Ensifer sp. PDNC004: one gene and its partner. Each later gene encodes a partner of the first gene's protein in a complex. Links are inferred from orthologs where the notes say so. Each region holds a gene or a part of one and is shown in the gene's direction. Other genes may lie near its edges. The genes, in order: trxA and trxB.

Region 1 (10,269 bases):
ACGAACGGACATTCGAAAGCGCGGCGCCGCCACCTCAGCGGCGACGCCTCGATCCGGGCCTATGAGCGCATTTACCCGGCGGATGGTTCCGTTAGCCGGATTCTGATGGATTCTCCGCGGCACAAGTCGGGCCCGATCCTTCAGGACGGAAAGTACTATCAGCAACTGGCGCACATCGCCGAGGATGTCGTTCCCTTCGTTGCCATCGACCAGATTCTTATTGCCCGTGGCTTTGCAGCGCCCGAAATCTACGCCCGCGATCTCGACCAGGGCATCCTCCTGATCGAAGACCTCGGCTCGGAGGGCGTTCTCGATGCGGACGGAGAACCAATCGACGAACGCTACATCGAGAGCGCGCGGCTGCTTGCCCGCCTGCACGCGGAACGCTCCGAGGCCGAGATCAGCGTCGAGCCGACTGTGATCCACCGCATTCCGGATTTCGACCGGGCGGCGATGAAGATCGAGACACGGCTTTTGACCGATTGGTATCTGCCCTGGAAACGCGGCGCGCCGGCAAGCGACGACGAGAAGCGCGAATATGGAGAGATCTGGGACGGCCTGATCGACCTCCTACAGACATCCGAAACGAACCTGCTGCTGCGCGATTTTCACTCGCCGAACATCATCTGGCGCGGGGAACGCGAAGGTCTGGACCGGATCGGCCTCATCGATTTCCAGGACGCAATGATCGGTCCGACCGCCTATGACGTCGCGTCCTTGGTTCAGGATGCCCGCGTCACCATCCCGCCTTCGCTCGCAAGCCGGATGATGGAGACCTATCTCGCCGAACGGCGCGCGGGTGGTAGCTTCGACGAGGCAATGTTCCTTCGCGACTGGCACCTGATGTCGGCGCAGCGCAACTGCAAGCTCGTCGGCATCTGGGTGCGGCTGATGCAGCGCGACGGCAAGCCCGGCTACATGAAGCACATGCCGCGCACTTTCGCCTATCTTAAGGCGGCGCTTTCACATGAATCGCTGAAACCCTTGCACGACTGGTGTATGAAGACCGGAATCCTCGTTTCCGAATCAGCGAACTGACAGAGAATCAATGTCGATCAGCAATGCGATGGTGCTCGCCGCAGGCCTCGGCACCCGTCTTCGTCCGATCACCAACACGATGCCGAAGCCGCTCGTCGAGATCGCCGGCAAGCCGATGATCGACTACGTCCTGGACCTCCTGGTGGAGGCCGGCGTCAGTACGGCCGTGGTCAACGTTCACCACTTCGCCGACCAGATGGAGGGCCACCTCGGCCGACGCAGTGCCCCGGAGATCGTGATCTCGGACGAGCGCGAGGCACTGATGAATTCCGGCGGCGGCCTTGCCAAGGGGCTGAAACTGCTGCCGGAAGGTCCGGTTCTGGTGATGAATGCCGATCTCTTCTGGGTCGGCGAGCCCAAGGGCAAGCCGAGCAACCTGACGCGCCTCGCCGCCGCCTTCGACGCGGAGCGCATGGATATGCTGCTCCTGTGCGTGCGCGACGAGGATACGACCGGACACAACGGCAAGCGGGATTTCTCGCTGGGTGACGACGGCAAGCTCACGCGCTACGCCGAAGGCCTGCCGAACCCGGTCGTCTATGCCGGCGCAATCGCGCTGCATTCCCGGCTCTTTGCCGACGCGCCCGACGACGCCTTCAATCTCAACATCTATTTCGATCGCGCCGCCGAAGAGGGCCGTCTTTACGGCCTGCTGCTCGATGGTCACTGGATGACGGTCGGAACGCCCGAGGCGATCGACGAAGCGGAGGCGGCGATCCGCCGCCACCAGCCGGAGGGATGAGCGTGCGTGGCCGCCGGTCCAACGTCTTCACTATCCCGCCCGGCCTCCCCTTCCTGAAGACGCTCGCCGAAAAGCTTTGTGACGGTAGCCTGACCCCGGACTTCCGCTACGACCCGGCCGATCCCCTGCCGCTCGCGGGCGTGACGATCTTCGTGCCGACGCGGCGCTCGGCCCGTGTACTCCGGTCCGAGTTCGTCGACCTGCTCGGCGGCCGCTCCACCATCCTGCCCACCATCAAGGCGCTCGGCGAGACCGAAGACGACAGCGGCTTCTTCGATGCCGAGGTGCCGGCGATCCTCGACCTGGCTCCGCCCCTTCCCGGCACCGCACGCCTGATCGAGCTTGGCCGGCTGATCCTCGCCTGGCGCAACCGGCTGCCGAAGGTGGTGCTCGACATTCATGCGGAGAGCCCGCTGATAGCGCCGGCAAGTCCAGCCGATGCGATCTGGCTTGCGCGCAACCTTGCCGACCTCATCGACGCGATGGAGACGGAAGAGCTCAACTGGGACAAGCTCGACAAGCTCGATGCCGGCGAACACGCGCTCTGGTGGCAGCTGACGCTCGAATTCCTGAAGATCGCCCGTAGCTACTGGCCGGAGCGGCTCGAGGAGCTGAAACAATCCTCGCCCGCGCGCCACCGCAACGCCATCCTGCAGGCCGAGACGCAGCGCATCGCCGGCGGCAAGATCGAAGGCCCGATCATCATTGCCGGCTCGACCGGCTCCATTCCCGCAACGGCAGCACTTATTGCCGCCGTGCAGAAGCTGCCCAATGGCACGATCGTACTGCCTGGCCTCGACCAGACTATGAGCGAGGCCGAATGGGACATGATCGTCGCTGATGCCGCCCTTGACGGCAGGCCGGACCCGGTAAGCCGCAGCCACCCGCAATACGGCTTCTACCGGCTGCTAAAGCGCATGGCCGTTCTGCGGCCCGACGTAATCACCTTGGCCAGCGCCGAGGTCGATCTCGACTTCCGGGCCGAGATCCTGTCGCACGCACTTCTGCCGGCCAAGGCGACCAATGCCTGGACCGAGATGCGTAGCGAACTGGATCCCGCGTTGCTGCAGCAAGCCTTCCAGGATGCAGCCCTCATCGAAACCGCCAACGAACGCGAGGAAGCGGCCGCGATCGCGGTCGCCTTGCGGCTCGCGCTCGAAGGCAGCGACGAGAGCCAGGCGGCGCTGATCACGCCGGACCGCAATCTCGCACGGCGGGTCGGCGCCGAGCTTGCCCGCTTCGGCATCGAGGCCGACGATTCCGCCGGTACGCCTCTCATCGCGACGCCACAGGGCAGCCTGCTGCGGCTGCTGCTGGAAGCATGCCTGCGTCCCGGCGATCCCGTGCCGTTCGTCGCGCTGCTCAAGCATCCGCTGGCCCGCTTCGGGCTTTCCCGCGACAGGATGCGCGAAGGGGCCGACGCGCTGGAACGCATGGCACTGCGCGGCAGCACCGCGACGGTCGATCTGCTGGCCCTCGAAGCTGTGCTCGACGTGGCGATCGTCCGGCACAGGGCCGATCGCCACCCGCCGGAATGGCGCATCGGAATCGGTGATGACGCGCTTCAGGCCGCCCGCGACGTGGCGGCGAAGATCAGTCTCGCGGTGGCACCGCTCGCCTCCGCGCTTACGCGCAGCCGGGACGGCAGCCGCGTGTTCTCGGACGAATTTACCTTTGCCGACTGGGCGATGCGCACCGGCGAGGCCCTGGAAGCAGCCTCAGCCGACGAGCGTGGCGACCTCGGGGGGCTTTGGTCCGGAGAGGCCGCCGATACGCTCGCAACCCTCCTTCGCGGCATCATCGAAACCGACGGCCAGATGACTGCGGACGGGCCGCAATGGTGCGATGTCGTCGAGGCACTGTCGGCCAGCGCCTCGGTCAAACCGCGCTCCATGCGCCATCCGCGGGTGTTCATCTTCGGCGCGTTGGAATCGCGCCTGCAGAGCATGGACCTGGTGGTTCTCGGCGGCCTGAACGAGGGCAACTGGCCGGGCCAGACCGCCAACGATCCCTTCCTGTCGCGCACCATGAAGACCGGCATCGGTCTCGAGCCGCCCGAACGACGCATCGGCCAGCTTGCGCACGACTTCCAGATGGCCTGCGGCACACGGCGGCTGATCTTCACCCGCTCGATGCGCCAGGGCGCTGCACCGACTGTCGCCTCGCGCTGGCTGCAGCGGCTGCTGGCGCTCGGCGGCGAGCGGCTGACGCAAGTGCTGCATGCCAATGGCGCCGACTATCTCGCCTGGGCCCGCATGCTGGACGATGGCGGCCGCCAGCCGCTGGCCGAGCGCCCTGCCCCCAAGCCACCGGCAGACCTGCAGCCGCGCAAATACTCCTTCAGCGAAGTGTCACGACTGCGGCGCGACCCCTATGCGATCTATGCGCGACGCATTCTTCGGTTGCACCCGCTGCTGCCATTCAACAGCGACCCCGGCCCGGCCGAGCGCGGCACGCTCTACCACCAGATCGTCGAGCGTTTCGTGCGCTCCGGCGTCGATCTGATGTCGCCGTCGGCCGAAGAAATCATGCACCGGCTGCTGAACGAGGCTTTTAACGAGGCGCGACTGCCCACCCATATCGACACGATCTGGCGTCCACGCTTCGCGGCCGTCGGTCTGGCCTTCATCAAATGGGAGCGCGAACGCGCACGCTTCATCCGCCGATCGCGCACAGAAGTCGCGGCATCGATGGAACTCGGCGTCGCCGACATGCGGCTGACCGGCATTGCCGACCGGCTCGATACGCTAACCGACGGCAGCGTCGAGATCATCGACTACAAGACCGGCTCCAGCCCATCGACCAAGGAGGCGCGCGTGCTGCTCGACCCGCAGCTCGCGCTGGAAGCGGCCGCGCTCAAGGCCGGCGCCTTCAAGGACATGCCGCCCAGCCATCCGCAGTCACTGCTCTATGTCCGGCTCAAGCCCGGCGCGCGCTTCAAATCGGAACCGGTCAACAACGAAGGCAGCAAGTCGAAGGAGACGAAGTCGGCCGATCAGCTTGCGGACGAGTCGCTTGCCGAACTCAGGAAGCTGCTGGCTGCGCTGCTCTCCGGAAAACATGGCTTTGCCTCGCGCGTGATTGTTCAAAAGGAGCGCGATTATGGCGGCGAATACGACCATTTGGCGCGCGTAGCCGAATGGTCGGCGGCCGACAGCGAAGAGGAGGATGGCGATGAGGGATGACAGCCTCGGCCCCGAGCAGGCGACGCCGCAAGGCTGGCTCGACTGGACCTCGCGCCGGCAGTCGCTGGCCTCGGACCCGGACCGCTCCGCCTGGGTGTCGGCCAATGCCGGCTCCGGCAAGACCCATGTGCTGACCCAGCGGGTGATCCGGCTGCTGCTTGCCGGCTGCCGCCCATCGGCGATCCTCTGCCTCACCTATACCAAGGCGGCGGCGTCCGAAATGTCGAACCGCGTCTTCGAACGGCTGGCCGAATGGGTAACGCTCGACGACGCGACGCTGGAAAAGCGGATCGAGGCGATCGAGGGCGAACGGCCTGGGCGTTTGAAGCTGCAGGAGGCGCGCCGCCTGTTCGCACGCGCGCTGGAGACCCCGGGCGGCCTGAAGATCCAGACGATCCACGCCTTTTGCGAGGCGCTGCTGCACCAGTTCCCGCTGGAGGCCAACGTCGCCGGCCATTTCTCAGTTCTCGACGATCGCGCGGCTGCGGTTCTGCTGGCCGATGCGCGCCGGCTGCTGCTGACCGCGACTGCGGCCAAGGACGATCCGGCGCTTGCCCACGCCTTTGCCACCGTACTCGACATCGCCGACGATACCGGCCTGGAAAAACTGCTGGCCGCAATCGTCGGAAACCGAACCGCGATCCAGGTCTTCCTCGAACACGCCGACGGGCTCGGCGGCACGGAGGCCGAGCTGCGCCGGGCGTTGAAGCTAGTCCCGGGGGAAAGCGTCGACAGCGCCATGGCGACGATCTGGCCCTTGGCGGGTCTGAACGGCGCGGCGCTTGAGCGGTACTTCTCGCTCGCCGCCAGCGTCGGCGGCACGAAGGTGCTCGACTTCGCGGAGGGACTGCGGACCGTTTCGAAGATGACGGACCTCGGCGCGCGCTATGACGGCCTGCGTCATCTGTTCTTCACCGGCACCGGCAAGCCGCGGGCGCAATCCGCCTTTCTCAACAAGGCGATGCAGCAGGCTGCCCCCGATCTCATCGACCTCTTGGACGAGGCCTACCGCCATGTCGTCGCCAGCATCGATCACATCAGCATCCTCCGGATGTTCGAGGCGACGCTGGCGGCGTTGACGCTCGCCGAGCGCCTGAATGCCGACTATGAAGAACTGAAGCGGCGGCGCAGCCAGCTCGATTTCGAGGACCTGATCAACCGAACGGCAGCACTCTTTGCCCGCGGCGATGTCAGCGCCTGGGTGCACTACAAGCTCGATCAGGGCATCGACCATATCCTCGTCGACGAGGCGCAGGACACCAGCCCGGCGCAGTGGACGATCATCCAAGCGCTGGCTTCGGATTTCTTCTCGGGCGAGAGCGCACGCGGTGCGGCCCGCACGATGTTTGCCGTCGGTGACGAGAAACAGTCGATCTACTCGTTCCAGGGTGCGCGTCCGGAGCGTTTTTCGCGCGAGAGCCAGGAGACCGAACGGCGGGTGCGCGACGGCGGCAAGGCTTTCGAGCCGATCCGCCTGCAGCTCTCCTTCCGCTCGACCGTCGACGTGCTGTCGGCCGTCGACGCCGTCTTTGCCAATCCGGCGCATGCGCGGGGCCTCAGCGCCCGCAGCGAGCCGGTGGTGCATGCTTCGAACCGCATCGGCCATCCCGGCGCCGTCGACATCTGGGACGTGATCGCCGCCGAACCGGTGGATACGGACGAGGAATGGACCGCCGCCTTCGACGCGACACCGGAGAGCGCGCCGGTCAATATCCTCGCCCGCCGGATCGCGGCCACGCTGGAAAGCTGGATCGGCAAGGAGACGATCGTCGAGAAGGGAGTTCGCCGGCCGATGCGTCCGGGCGACGTCATCGTGCTGGTTCGCAAACGCGACGCCTTTGTCAACGCGCTGACGAGAGCGCTCAAGCGCCGCAACAACATTCCCGTCGCCGGCGCCGACCGGTTGGTGCTCACCAAGCATATTGCCGTGCAGGACCTGCTCGCCCTCGGGCGGTTCGTGCTTTTGCCGCAGGACGACCTGTCGCTGGCAGCGCTGATGAAGAGCCCGCTGTTCAACCTCGGCGAGGACGCGCTGTTCGAACTCGCGGCCCGGCGCGGCGAGGGCGAAAGCCTTTGGCAGCGGCTGCAGCACGAAGCCGATGACGGCATCCTGTTTCACCAGACGGCGCGAACGCTGAAATCCTACATGGCGCTCGCAAGCCAACTGGCGCCGCATGACTTCTATGCCCGCGTCCTCGGCATGCATGGCGGCCGCGCCGCCTTTCTCGCGCGCCTTGGCACCGAGGTCAGCGACATTCTCGACGAGTTCCTGACCTTCGCGCTCGACCAGGAGCGAAGCGGCCTGCCCGGCCTGCAAGCCTTCGTCTCGACGCTGGAAATGGAAGCACCGACGGTCAAGCGCGAGCAGGACAAGGAACGCGACGAAGTCCGGATCATGACCGTGCACGCGGCCAAGGGCCTGGAAGCGCCGGTCGTCTTCCTCGCCGATGGTGGCGGGGCGGCGTTCAGCAACCAGCATGTGCCCTCTCTCCGCTTTCTGGAACTGACCCAGAGGGATGGCACCGTCCTGCCGCTTCCGGTGTGGCGCGCGCCGGGCGCGGAATCGAACTCGCTCATCAGCGCCGACGGCGAGCGCCTGAAGACGCTGGCAGAGGAGGAATATCGTCGCCTGCTCTATGTCGGCATGACCCGCGCCGCCGACCGCCTGATCGTCTGCGGTTATCGCGGCCAGCGGGCCGTTGCCGATACATGGCATGCCATGGTGCAGGCGAGCCTTGCCGGAGATGAAAGCAGCCGCGGCTACCCGACCAGCTTCCATGCCGGCGGCGAGGAATGGTCCGGCCATGCCTGGCGCGACAAACAGCTTGAGCGCGATCTACCCTCCGGCGATGCACGCTCGGCCGATTCCGGCCGTCCCACCACCACGCTGCCGAAGGCGCTTTCGACGCCGTTGCCGCCGCAAAAGCGGCTACCGCGCCCGCTCACCCCTTCCGGCGTCGGCATTGCGGTCGACGAGGATGACGGCGATGCGCTCGTCGGCTCGGCTCTTTTCTCGGAAAAGGCGCCGGCAAATCTCTCGATGCTGCGGGGCGCCATCCTGCACCGCCTGCTGCAGGTTCTGCCCTCGATGGCGGGAGACGATCGCCGGGCCGCGGCCGAACGCTATCTCGAACGATCCGTGCCCAGCTGGCCGCCGGCACAGCGCGCCGCACTGATCGCCAGCATCGAAACGGTGCTCGCCCATCCGGATCTCGGCGCAGTGTTCTCGGCGAGCAGCCGGGCCGAGGTTTCGGTCATGGGCACGCTGACGCTCGGCAAGCGCGAGCACGCGGTTTCCGGCCGGATCGATCGGCTGGCCGTCGGCGATGGCGTCGTGACGATTGCCGACTTCAAGACCAATCGGCAGGTGCCGCCATCGCCTGGCGACATTCCCTTCGCCTATACGGCGCAGCTTGCAATCTACCGGGCGCTCCTGCAGCCGCTTTATCCGGCGCATGCGTTTCGATGCGTGCTGATCTTCACCGAGGGGCCGGCAATCCACGTCGTTCCCGATCAAGCGCTCGACAGGAGCCTTGAAGACCTCGCGACAAAGTGAGATACCCGATATTGAAAATCCAGCGGTGCCTTCTCACATGAGACACAACATCTGGATACTGACATTCCGAACGCAAGGAGCAGCCTATGGCTACTGTAAAGGTCGATACGTCCAATTTTCAGCAGGAAGTGCTGAACTCCGCCGAGCCGGTGGTTGTCGATTTCTGGGCTGAATGGTGCGGCCCGTGCAAGATGATCGCGCCGAGCCTCGAGGAAATCTCGAACGAACTCGCCGGCAAGGTCAAGGTTGCCAAGCTCAACATCGACGAAAACCCGGAACTGGCCGCCCAGTACGGCGTTCGCTCGATCCCGACGCTCGCCATGTTCAAGGCCGGCGAAGTGGCCGACATCAAGGTTGGCGCCGCTCCGAAGACGGCTCTGTCCTCGTGGATCTCCACGGCGGTCGCATAAGGCGGATTCACCGCTGAGAATATTAAAAGCCCGGCATGCCGGGCTTTTTTCTTGTCTTCAATCCGGAAACGGGCTGGCTGAGCCAGACCTTGATCACTTCGGCGGCGTGCCGTTGTCGGCAAGCACGTCGCCCACCAGATAGAGCGAGCCGCCGATCAGGATGCGCGGCGGCGCCGGGTCTTCGTCGACCAGATTGGAGATGATCGTCAGCGCCTCGGCGACGGACGAGACCGCGGACGCCTCGAAGCCGACCGATGCGGCGTCGCTGGCAAGCGCCACCGGATCAAGCCCAGCATCGGAGCCGCGGATCGGAACGGTGAAGACCTGTTCAGCGAGATCAAGGAAGGCGCGGAAGTAGCCGATCGGCTCCTTGGTGTTGATCATGCCGATGATCAGGAACAAGGGTCGCGATTCGCGCTCCTCGAAGGTTGCCATCGCCTCGGCGATCACCTGGCCGGCACCGGGATTGTGGCCGCCATCGACCCAGATTTCCGCGCCAACCGGACCGTAATGCGTGAGTTTGCCGCTGGTCAGCCGCTGCAGGCGTCCGGGCCATTCGACGCCCGCAAGACCACGCTCGATCGCCGCTTCTGACACATCGAAACCGGCGGCCCGTACCGCGCGGATCGCCGCTGCGGCATTGGCATACTGGTGGCGGCCCGGCAGCTTCGGCAGCGGCAGGTCGGCGAGCCCGCCTTCGTCCTGATAGACGAGGCGACCGAACTCCTCATGCGCCATGAAATCCTGGCCGTAGACGAACATCGGGCAGCCGAGGCGCTCGGCGGTCGAGACCAGCACATCCCGGGCGGCCTCTTCCTCCTGCTGGCCGATCACCACAGGGCAACCACGCTTCATGATGCCTGCCTTTTCGGCGGCAATCAGCTCCACCCGATCGCCGAGATAGGCCTGATGGTCGAGCGAGATCGGCATGACGACCGAAACGGCCGGACGGGCAATGACGTTGGTCGCATCGAAACGACCGCCAAGGCCGACCTCGATGATCGCTACATCGGCCGGATGCTCGGCAAAGAGCACGAAGGTAACGGCGGTCAGGATCTCGAAGACGGTGATCTTCTCGCCGCCATTGGCTTCAGCAACGCGACGCACGGCATCGGCGAGAACGGGATCGCTGACGAGCTTCCCCTTGCCGCCCTTGACGCCCAGGCGATAGCGCTCGTGCCAGTTGACGAGATGTGGCGAGGTATGGACGTGAACACTGAGGCCGGCTGCTTCCAGGATCGCCCGAGAAAACGCGGTTGCCGAGCCTTTGCCGTTGGTACCGGCGACATGGATCACCGGCGGCAGGCGGTCCTGGGGATTGCCGAGAGCTGCGAGAAG
Region 2 (10,087 bases), 1.9 Mb from region 1 along the record:
CCATAGATGAGGTAGATCGAGCCGGACGCCTGTGCCAGTGGCATCAGCATGACAACCCATAGACCGGTGCCGAGTGGCTTCGCCAGCGCGAAGGCGCCGGTCGGCAGGATCGGATGTTCTGCCCGCCGGTCGGTGGCGAAGGCCGCCCACAGGATCGTCAGCGCCGTCACCAGCGCGGCGATCATCAGGGGCATGGTGGTTGCCGTATTTGACAGCGATATCAGCAGGATGCCGGTTCCGACGACGATCAGGCGCAAGAGCGGGATCGGGCGCGGCTTTTCAGTGGGCGCCGCCTTCTGCCGCGGCACGATCGCCAGTATGAGCGCGACGAAGATGGCTGTTGCGGGAATGTTGACAGCGAACGCCGCGCGCCAGGACCAATGCTCGGTCAGGAAGCCGGACACCAATGGACCGCCGAAAGCCGCTGTTGCCCAGACGATCGCCTCGGCTCCGAAGATCTTCGGGACCAGCCGGGCAGGAAAGAGTTCCGGGATGAGCGCGTAACAGACCGCGGCAATGATCCCCTCGCCGAACCCCTGGAACACGCGCCCTGCAAGGACCCGCGGCATGCTGCCCGCAGTCGTTGCGATCATCGTCCCGACGACAAAAACAAGCGCGGCCGTAATCAACGTGCCGCGCGCGCCGAACCGTGCCTTGAGCGTGGCGGCAACGGCGCCACCGAGGATGGCAAAGACGAGATAGAGCGTGACAGCCCAGGACAAAAGCGTGGCGCCGCCGATCTCCTCGACCGCGGTGGGCAACGCCGTCGCCACGAAGAACTCATTGAAGGCAAACAGCGCGACGCCGAGACAGAGGGCGGCGGTCGTTGCCAGATAGTCCGGCCGAAGCAATTCGCTCCAACGGCCGTCCTCCTCGGGCGCCGTCTTGCTTTCGCTTGCCTTGGTATCGTCGTTCGTCGGGACCACGTGGAATGTTCCGTCATCGTTAGCTGGGACAGGCACCTGTGTACGACCTCAACCGCAGTTGAGGTAAAGCGCTTTTTTCTCAGCTTGCCTGCCATCCGCCTCCCCCACAAGTTGCAGCGGCATTTCAGGGTTCGGTGGACGACGGCGAAATATCTGGCTTTCGCGCTTCCGTTTCTGCTATAACGAGGGTTCGAAGTTTCGGACGGTTCCGGCGTTTGCGCGCCGGAGACCGTTTTCTTTTGCGTTGGCGCCGCCCAAAGGGCGGCGCCTCGTGCTTGATGAAGGACATTGAAATGGTCGAAAAAGTGCCGATGACCCAGGGCGGATTCGTCAACCTGCAGGAGGAGCTGCGCTGGCGCCAGCAGGAAGAACGACCGCGAATCATCGAGGCGATTGCCGAAGCCCGTGCACATGGCGACCTGTCGGAAAATGCCGAGTACCACGCTGCTAAGGAAGCGCAGAGCCACAACGAAGGCCGCATCACCGAGCTCGAAGACTTGATCGCCCGCGCGGAAGTCATTGATCTCTCGAAGATGTCCGGCTCCAAGATCAAGTTCGGCGCTAAGGTGAAGCTCGTCGACGAAGACACCGAAGAGGAAAAGACCTACCAGATCGTTGGCGACCAGGAAGCCGACGTGAAGGCCGGCCGCATCTCGATCTCGTCGCCGATCGCCCGCGCGCTGATCGGCAAGGAAGTTGGCGATTCCATCGAAGTGAACGCCCCCGGCGGCTCCAAGGCCTACGAGATTCTCGCCGTCAACTGGGGCTGATCAGCCCCAGTAGGGGCGAAGTCTCCCTTCGCCCCATTTCTCTTTCTCCCAAAGACGATCATTGCTCGCGCAAGGAGTGCGCTTTCGTGGCCGATATCCGGAACGTCGAGGTCATCGCTCCCAATTTCAAGCGCCGTCTCTCGGGCGTGACGTCCACCATCATCCAGTTGATTCCGATCCAGCGCGCGCTCGGCGAAAAGATCGCCGTGCTTGGTCCGGGCCTGCCTGACACCCTGCCCTCGATCCGCTTCCGCGATCTTCTGCGTCTGTGGAGTGCTCCGGACGGCCGGCCCTGCCGCGTCTGGCATGCGCGCCGCAATGTCGAGATGCTGCCGGCGATCGTGCTGCGCGACCTGCTTGGCATGAAGCTGAAGATTGTCTTCACCTCCGCTTCGCAGCGCCGCCACACCGGCTGGAGCCAGTTCCTGATTTCGCGCATGGACGCGGTGATCGCGACGAGCGGCAAGACCTCCGCCTATCTGCAGGTGCCGAACACGGTCATCCTTCACGGCATCGACACCAAGCGCTTCCAGCCACCGACCGACGCAAGTGCGGCAAAGGCCGCGCTCGGGCTGGATCCGGCGCAAAAATATGTCGGCTGCTTCGGGCGGGTGCGTAAGCAGAAGGGTACGGATCTCTTCGTCGACAGCATGATTGCGCTTTTGCCCTGCCGGCCCGGCTGGAGCGCCATCGTCGCCGGTCGCGCGACCGGCCCGCATGTCGCATTCGAGAACGAGCTGAAAGAGCGGGTCGCAAAGGCCGGGCTTACCGACCGCATCCGTTTCGTTGGTGAACATACCAACATTCCGGACTGGTACCGCGCGCTCGACCTTTTCGTTGCGCCGCAGCGCTGGGAAGGTTTCGGGCTGACGCCGCTCGAAGCGATGGCAACAGGCGTTCCTGTTATCGCGACCGACGTCGGCGCATTTTCGGAACTGGTCGTCGTCGGCGAGCAGGAAACCGGCACGGTGATCGCCGCCAACGATCTGCAGGCCATGGTCGAGGCGACTGCTGGCTTCATGGACGATGATCATCGCCGGACCTTGGCTGGCGCCAACGGTCTTGGGCTGACCCGCGCATCCTTTGCGATCGAGGGCGAGGCCCGCGCGATCAACGCCGTCTATGAACGCCTGATGCGTACCTGACAGGCTGCCACCGCGTGGCAGCCTCGCACTAAACTCTCTTAGCGCTTCGAAGCGAAGAGCTTCAGATAGGCGTCGGTGATCGCCTGCTTCGAGAACTGGTTCATCAGCGTCTCATGGCCGCGTTCGGCAAGACTTTCGCCCAGCGAGGGATCGCCCGCGATGCGGTCGATCGCCTGGGCAAAGCCGTCGGCGTCACCGATATCGACCATCAAGCCGTTTTCGCCGTCGCGCATGAACCATTGCGGTCCTTCCGACCGGCTCGACACGACAGGCGTGCCTTGCGCCCAGGATTCGAGGATAACGTTGCCGAGCGGCTCATGGCTCGATGCCATGACGAAGATATCCGAAGCAGCAAGGAAAGGCCGCGTGTCCTTCTGCCAACCGGCAAAGCGCACGCGCTTCGACACGCCGAGGTCGGCAGCGAGCTTTTCCAGGTTTGCCCGCTCCTCGCCATCGCCCACCAGCCAGAGATAGGCATCCGGCACCTTGGCGATCGCCTGGATCAGGGTGTGGAAGCCCTTGCGCGGGACGAAGCGCCCCATCGACATGACGACAGGCACGTTTTCAGGCGTGTCGAGCGTGGCGCGGCTGATCGGAGCGACCCGCTCGGTTCCGGTGAAGTTGGAAATCACCTCGACGTCACGCTTCCAGCCGATCTTGCGCACATGCTCGGCAATGCCCGGCGTGTTGCAGACGAGGCAGTCGGTGTTGCGGAAGTAGTCGAGCCGTAACGGATAGTCGCCGAGACGCGAGATCTTGATGCAGCCCTTGTAGTTGGGCATCAGGCGGCTGGCGCGCGGCATCCAGGCAAAGAGCGCGTCGGGCTTCTCGCGCCGCGCCATGCTGCTGACCTTCATCGGCAAGAGAATGCGGTCGAGCGACAGGTTGCGGAAGTTGCTTTCGATGATGCGCGTCGCGCCCTCGATGTCCTTCCGCCAGATGCGACCCGGCCGGATAACCGAGGTCTGCTCGACGCCGCGCTCGCCGAGCGCGTTGACCAGGTGGACGAAGAAGCGCTCAGCGCCGCCGTCCTTGCCGAAGTGAAAATGCATGACTTTCATGGAACCTCACCGCTGGTTCTGCCGCCGATCCATATCATCATGGTTCGGGTGGCGTTTCAGCGCGTGCCTCTGATAGATCTTGGCGGCAGTCAGGAAAGCGTAGACCGCCCCCGTCATCGCCTCGATGAAGCCTGGAAAGCCGCAGCGCCACAGGCCGTTACGGAAATAGAGCCGGAGGAAATAGAGCGGCGGGCTGAACAGCATCTTGTAGGGCCTCGCCGACTTGCCGGCGGCGAATTGCTGGTCGGCCTTCAGCGTCGAGTACTTGTTTTCCTTGAGGATCTGCTCGTCGATGATCAGCGGCCGGTAGTGCAGCAGGCTGCCCTTGGGAGCGGCGCCGACCGCGCCATCGGGCACGATGCCTTCGTGGACCTTCTGGTTAAGGTCGTAGCGGCCCCTGCCCTGGCGGATAAGCCGCAGGTTCCGTCGCTCGTGCGCGCGCTCCGGCGTGTAGCCATAGCCGATCAGGTAGGGCCTGCGCGCGACGCGCCAGCCAACCGTCTCCGGTGGCGCATCGAGCAGCGACGGCAGCAGCGCCTTCAGCGGTTCGTCCAGGCGTTCGTCGGAATCGATGTTGAAGCACCAGGGCTGCGTGCATTGATCAAGCGCGAACTGCTTCTGGCCGGCATAGCCCCGCCACGGCTCATGCAGGAAACGGATCGGCCAGCCCTTGTCGATGTAGGACTGCACGAGTGCCGGCGTTCCGTCGGTCGAGCCGGAATCGACGATGACGATTTCTGAGCATTGCTCGAGGCTCTCGATGCAATTGCCGAGATAGGCTTCTTCGTTCTGGCAGATGATGAAGGCGGACAGCGGAAGCTTGTTCATGGGCAGGCCTTAGATCTGGACGAGGCCGATATCCTTGACCTGGCGAATGGTCAGCATCGTGCGCACCGTGTCGACGCGTTCGTTGGCCGTCAGCACTTCGATGACGAAATCCTGGAAAGTCGTGAGGTTTTCGGCGACACAATGCAGCAGGAAATCGCTTTCGCCGGAAACCGTCCAGGCCTGCCGGACGATCTGCCATTCGGCGGTGGCGGCGGCGAAGGCCTTCAGATCGGCTTCCGACTGGCGCTTCAGGCCCACCATGCAGAAGGCGACGAGATCAAAGCCGAGTGCCGGAGCGTTCAGCAGCGCGTGATAGCCCTTGATGACGCCCGTCTCTTCGAGCTTGCGCACGCGCCGCAGGCACGGCGGCGCGGAGATGCCGACCCTTTGCGCGAGATCGACATTGGTCATCCGGCCATCACGCTGGAGCTCGCGAAGGATCTTGAGATCGATAGCGTCGAGCTCGACTTGTTTCGTCATGAACGTTCGTCCTTTTCGTGGTGACTTTGAGCGCGAGGCAAAGTCGAAAACTTGTGTCTACCGATGGTGAGGTTGCCCCGATCGTGGGCGACGTCGACTGATGCGTCCCTATCCCGGCGCTGCCGCGATCGTCTCGGTCGAGATTTTCGGCAAGGCGCGCTCGTCAAGGGCAAGGTCGTCTCGAGTCGGTGCGTGGCCGAGCGCAGCGCGTTCGCAGTGCAACCATGCACGGCCGGCATTCAACCCCATATGCTTCTCCAGCAAAGTGAATCCGCGTGAAATATCGTCAAACCCGCTGGACAACAAGGAGCCCGGCCGACTATTCGCGGGAAAATGGCGTTGGCGATGCCGGCAGATGTGCAAATAGAGGTGGACATCGTCAGAAGCGACACGAAGTGCGCTACACTGCCGCCGCGCGCCCCGGCGCGAGACGCGGATCGATGCCGGGCCGACGCCTGTGCCCTAAGCGCGTCATCTGGTGGCAAAAGCGGGCTTGAGGCTCAAGCACTTGTGTGTATCAGGCTGTGCGCTCTTGAAAGTCATGGTGGGGAATACCTAAAGTATGGAACGATTTCCCATTGACGCAATGGAATCGGATGGGGACGCAATCCTCTCCGATGAACGAAGGACAAGATTATGACTGCCCGTCACGTGAAAGTGCTGATCATCGGCTCCGGCCCGGCTGGCTACACCGCCGCCATCTATACGGCGCGCGCCATGCTCGAGCCCGTGCTGATCGCCGGCATGGAACAGGGCGGCCAGTTGATGATCACGACGGACGTCGAAAACTACCCGGGCTATGCCGATCCGGTCCAGGGCCCGTGGATGATGGAGCAGATGCTGAAGCAGGCGACCCATGTCGGCGCCGAGATCGTCAACGATCTCGTGACCGATGTCGACCTGTCGGTTCGTCCGTTCCGCATCAAGACCGACAGCGGCAACGACTGGACGGCGGACGCGCTGATCATCGCCACCGGCGCCAAGGCAAAGTGGCTCGGCATCGAGACCGAACCGACCTTCATGGGCTTCGGCGTCTCGGCCTGCGCCACCTGCGACGGCTTCTTCTATCGCAACAAGGACGTGATCGTCGTCGGCGGCGGCAACTCGGCCGTCGAGGAAGCGCTCTACCTGTCGAACCTCGCCAAGACCGTGACGGTCGTTCACCGCCGCGATTCCTTCCGCGCCGAAAAGATCCTGCAGGAGCGCCTGTTCGCCAAGCCGAACGTCAAGGTGATCTGGGATCACGAGGTCGTCGAATACCTGGGTGCGCCGGCCAAGCCGCCGATGCCCGCTTCCGTCAACGGAGTGAAGCTGCGCAACACCAAGACCGGCGAAACCTCCGACATGGTCACCGACGGCGTGTTCGTCGCGATCGGTCATGCACCTGCGGTCGAACTTTTCAAAGGCAAGCTTCGGCAGAAGTCCAACGGCTATCTCTGGACCGCAGCCGATTCGACGGCGACCGACGTGCCCGGCGTTTTTGCCGCAGGCGACGTTACGGACGACATTTACCGTCAGGCGGTTACGGCGGCCGGCATGGGCTGCATGGCAGCGCTTGAGGCCGAGAAATACCTGGCGGGTCATATGCCCGTCGCAATTGCAGCCGAATAGAAGCTGCGAATCGGGGTGGTGTCGCTGAGGCACCTCGCCCGTGTGGGAACAGATGCATCAGCCACGCCCGGAAGACAGGACCCCGTCTTCCGGAGTGGTTTCTTATGGGGGACTTCATGTCGCTGGACTGGGACAAACTGCGCATTTTTCACGCGGCGGCCGAGGCTGGGTCGTTCACCCATGCGGCAGACAAGCTTCATCTTTCGCAGTCCGCGATCAGCCGGCAGGTCAGCTCGCTGGAGCAGGATGTCGGCATCAAGCTGTTCCACCGTCATGCGCGCGGCCTGATCCTCACCGAACAGGGCGAGATCCTCTATCGCACCGCGCATGAAGTGCTGATGAAGCTCGAAAGCGTCAAGGTCCAGCTGAGCGAGACCACCGACAAACCGAGCGGCAAGCTGCGCATCACCACCACGGTCGGTCTCGGCCAGGGCTGGCTCACCGACAAGATCCAGGAATTCATGTCGCTGCACCCGGAGGTGCAGGTTCAGCTCATCCTCGACAACGAAGAACTGGACGTGAACATGCGCCATGCGGACTGTGCCATCCGCCTGCGTCAGCCGCAGCAGTCGGATCTCATCCAGCGCAAGCTCTTCACCGTGCACATGCACGTCTATGCAGCTCCGTCCTACATCAACAAGTATGGCGAGCCGCAGTCGGTCGAGGATCTCGACAACCACCGCATCATCACCTTCGGCGAGCCGGCGCCGAACTATCTGCTCGACGTCAACTGGCTCGAGATCGCCGGCCGCGATTCCGACAATCCGCGCGTGTCGCATCTGCAGATCAACAGCCAGACCTCGATCAAGCGCGCCTGCCTGCTCGGCATCGGCGTCGCCATGCTGCCCGACTATATCGTCGGCCGCGACCCTGGCCTCATCCAGCTGCCGATCAGCGCCGACATCCCGTCTTTCGATACCTATTTCTGCTATCCGGACGAGATGAAGAACGCAGCCAAGCTCAAGGTCTTCCGCGACTACATCGTCGCCAAGGCCCGCAACTGGAACTTCTAGCGCACTCCGCGCGAATGCTCATTTTCCGAGCATTTTCCCGAGTGGATGCCAACCTTCTGTTTTTGCATCGATATTACCAATGCGCCGGCTAAATTGTGCGGCGCATTTTTATTGTGCGCCGCAGAAATAGGCAGGGATGCGTGCATGACATGGCTGTCATGCACAGAAAATGATTGTTGCGCGCCCAAAAAAGCAGCATACCAAACTCAGCTGATGCATCTTTGGTGGCTTCTCCTCCCAGTGCCACCGCAGCAGCTGTTCCCCTCTGGAGGTTTAATTACCTTCACAACTTATAAGGGCCCAAGTCATCTTGTGGCCCTCTTTTTTTGTCTACTGTTAGATACAGGCGAACCGTGATGAAAATCACAGCCGGCTATTGAAAGCCGATACTTCGCTTCCCACATTAAAATGCAGCTGATGCATTCTTGGTGGCTTCTCCTCCCCGCCACCGCATTAGCTGTTCCCCTCTGGAGGTTCTTATTACCTTCACAACTACAAGGGCCCAAGTTTTCTTGAGGCCCTCTTTTTTTGCCTTCAGCACGCTCACGGTCTTGTGATTTGAATATCGTGTTTTAGCGATACATCTATCGATAAAATACGATACGGCGATATACGATGGATAGAGACGAAATCTTCAAGGCGCTTGCCCATCCCGTTAGGGTCAACATCCTCGCCTGGCTGAAGGAGCCGCAGCGCCATTTTCCGAGCCAGGAGCATCCGCTCGATCTCGGCGTATGTGCCGGCCAGTTCGAACGCTGCGGCCTGTCGCAGTCGACCGTTTCCTCGCATCTCGCTGTGCTTCAGCGCGCCGGCCTGGTGACCACCCGCAAGGTTGGCCAATGGATTTTCTACCGCCGCGATGAAGAGACGATCGCCGCCTTCCTCAAGAGCCTCGGCGATCTCTAAGACGCACCTTCTCCCCAAGCAGACCTCCTCCCTGAAAGGACCTCCCATGGCCTCGCTTTTCGACCCCATCACCATCGGCGACATCGCGCTGAAGAACCGCATCGTGATGGCGCCGCTAACCCGCAACCGGTCGCCGGGCGCTGTTCCGAACACCCTGAACGTGACCTATTACGAGCAGCGTGCGACGGCCGGCCTGTTGATCACGGAGGGAACGGCAATCACCCAGCAAGGCCAGGGCTATGCCGACGTGCCGGGCCTCTATACGCCGGAAGCGCTCGACGGCTGGCGCAAGGTGACGGACGCAGTGCATGCAAAGGGCGGCCGGATCGTCGTCCAGATGTGGCATGTCGGCCGCATTTCGCACGATTCTCTGCAGCCGGGCGGCGGCAAGCCCGTGGCGCCGTCGGCCATTCGCGCCAAGTCCAAGACCTATCTGGTCAATGCCGACGGTACCGGTTCCTTTGCCGAAACCTCCGAGCCGCATGCGCTGGAGATCGCCGAGATCAAGGCGATCGTCGAGGACTACCGCAAGGCCGCACGCGCCGCGATCGACGCCGGCTTCGACGGCATCGAGATCCACGCGGCCAACGGCTATCTCATTGACCAGTTCCTGCGTTCGGGTTCGAACCACCGCACGGACGCCTATGGCGGCTCGATCGAGAACCGCGCCCGCTTCCTGTTCGAGGTCATGGATGCCGTAACGAATGAAATCGGCGCCGGCCGGGTCGGCATCCGCCTTTCGCCCGTCACCCCCGCCAACGATGCCTTTGATCCGCAGCCGCAGCAGATCTTCGGCCACGTGGTCAAGAATCTCGCCCGCTATCCCCTCGCCTATATCCACATCATCGAAGGCGCGACCGGCGGCCCGCGCGACCACCAGCAGGGCGACCAGCCATTCGACTACGACGCGCTGCGTTCGACCTATGTGGCCGCTGGCGGCAAGGCTGCCTGGATGACCAACAATGGCTATGACAGGGCGCTCGCGGTGAAGACGGTCAAGGACGGCGAAGCCGACCTCGTCGCTTTCGGCAAGCCGTTCATCGCCAATCCGGATCTCGTCGAGCGGTTGAAGCGCGATGCGCCGCTCAACACGCCGGATCAGGCAACCTTCTATGGCGGTGGCGCCAAGGGCTATACCGACTATCCGGCCCTTGAACAGGTCGCCTGACACTCCCACATGGCAATGCTCCGCCTCCTTGGCGGAGCATTTGTCCTTGGGAATGAAGAGCTTATGTTTTCGCTATATTCAGAAAAATGGTCATTGCATCCTGACGGCGACGTCATCGTAACCCCCTCCAGCAGTCTTTACCCCGTCCGTTATCGCGGCCAGCAGGCAATGCTCAAGGT

The links.
Region 2: the proteins of trxA (region 1) and trxB are in contact, whole or in part, in a crystal structure (PDB 1F6M), measured with the Escherichia coli proteins. The link is inferred for Ensifer sp. PDNC004 from one-to-one orthologs.

Annotation. Positions count from the first base shown.
Region 1 is NZ_CP070353.1:2,884,751-2,895,019, forward strand. The notes cover bases 7,319-10,269. They hold trxA (thioredoxin), read left to right. Parts: upstream 7,319-8,607; coding sequence 8,608-8,931; downstream 8,932-10,269. Other genes in these bases: addA (double-strand break repair helicase AddA), read left to right, coding at 7,319-8,521; JVX98_RS22370 (folylpolyglutamate synthase/dihydrofolate synthase family protein), read right to left, coding at 9,025-10,269. In the rest of the region: tRNA (adenosine(37)-N6)-threonylcarbamoyltransferase complex ATPase subunit type 1 TsaE, read left to right, coding at 1-1,038; JVX98_RS22350 (nucleotidyltransferase family protein), read left to right, coding at 1,049-1,780; double-strand break repair protein AddB, read left to right, coding at 1,783-4,965; more of addA, read left to right, coding at 4,955-7,318. UniProt on the Escherichia coli protein: Participates in various redox reactions through the reversible oxidation of its active center dithiol to a disulfide and catalyzes dithiol-disulfide exchange reactions.
Region 2 is NZ_CP070353.1:949,300-959,386, forward strand. Bases 5,065-7,833 are described here. They hold trxB (thioredoxin-disulfide reductase), read left to right. Parts: upstream 5,065-5,846; coding sequence 5,847-6,821; downstream 6,822-7,833. Other genes in these bases: JVX98_RS12575 (Lrp/AsnC family transcriptional regulator), read right to left, coding at 5,065-5,210; JVX98_RS12585 (LysR family transcriptional regulator VtlR), read left to right, coding at 6,938-7,833. In the rest of the region: JVX98_RS12550 (MFS transporter), read right to left, coding at 1-926; transcription elongation factor GreA, read left to right, coding at 1,220-1,696; JVX98_RS12560 (glycosyltransferase family 4 protein), read left to right, coding at 1,783-2,841; JVX98_RS12565 (glycosyltransferase), read right to left, coding at 2,880-3,902; JVX98_RS12570 (glycosyltransferase family 2 protein), read right to left, coding at 3,909-4,730; more of JVX98_RS12575, read right to left, coding at 4,740-5,064; more of JVX98_RS12585, read left to right, coding at 7,834-7,834; JVX98_RS12590 (helix-turn-helix transcriptional regulator), read left to right, coding at 8,450-8,740; JVX98_RS12595 (alkene reductase), read left to right, coding at 8,787-9,908; JVX98_RS12600 (aminoglycoside phosphotransferase family protein), read left to right, coding at 9,972-10,087.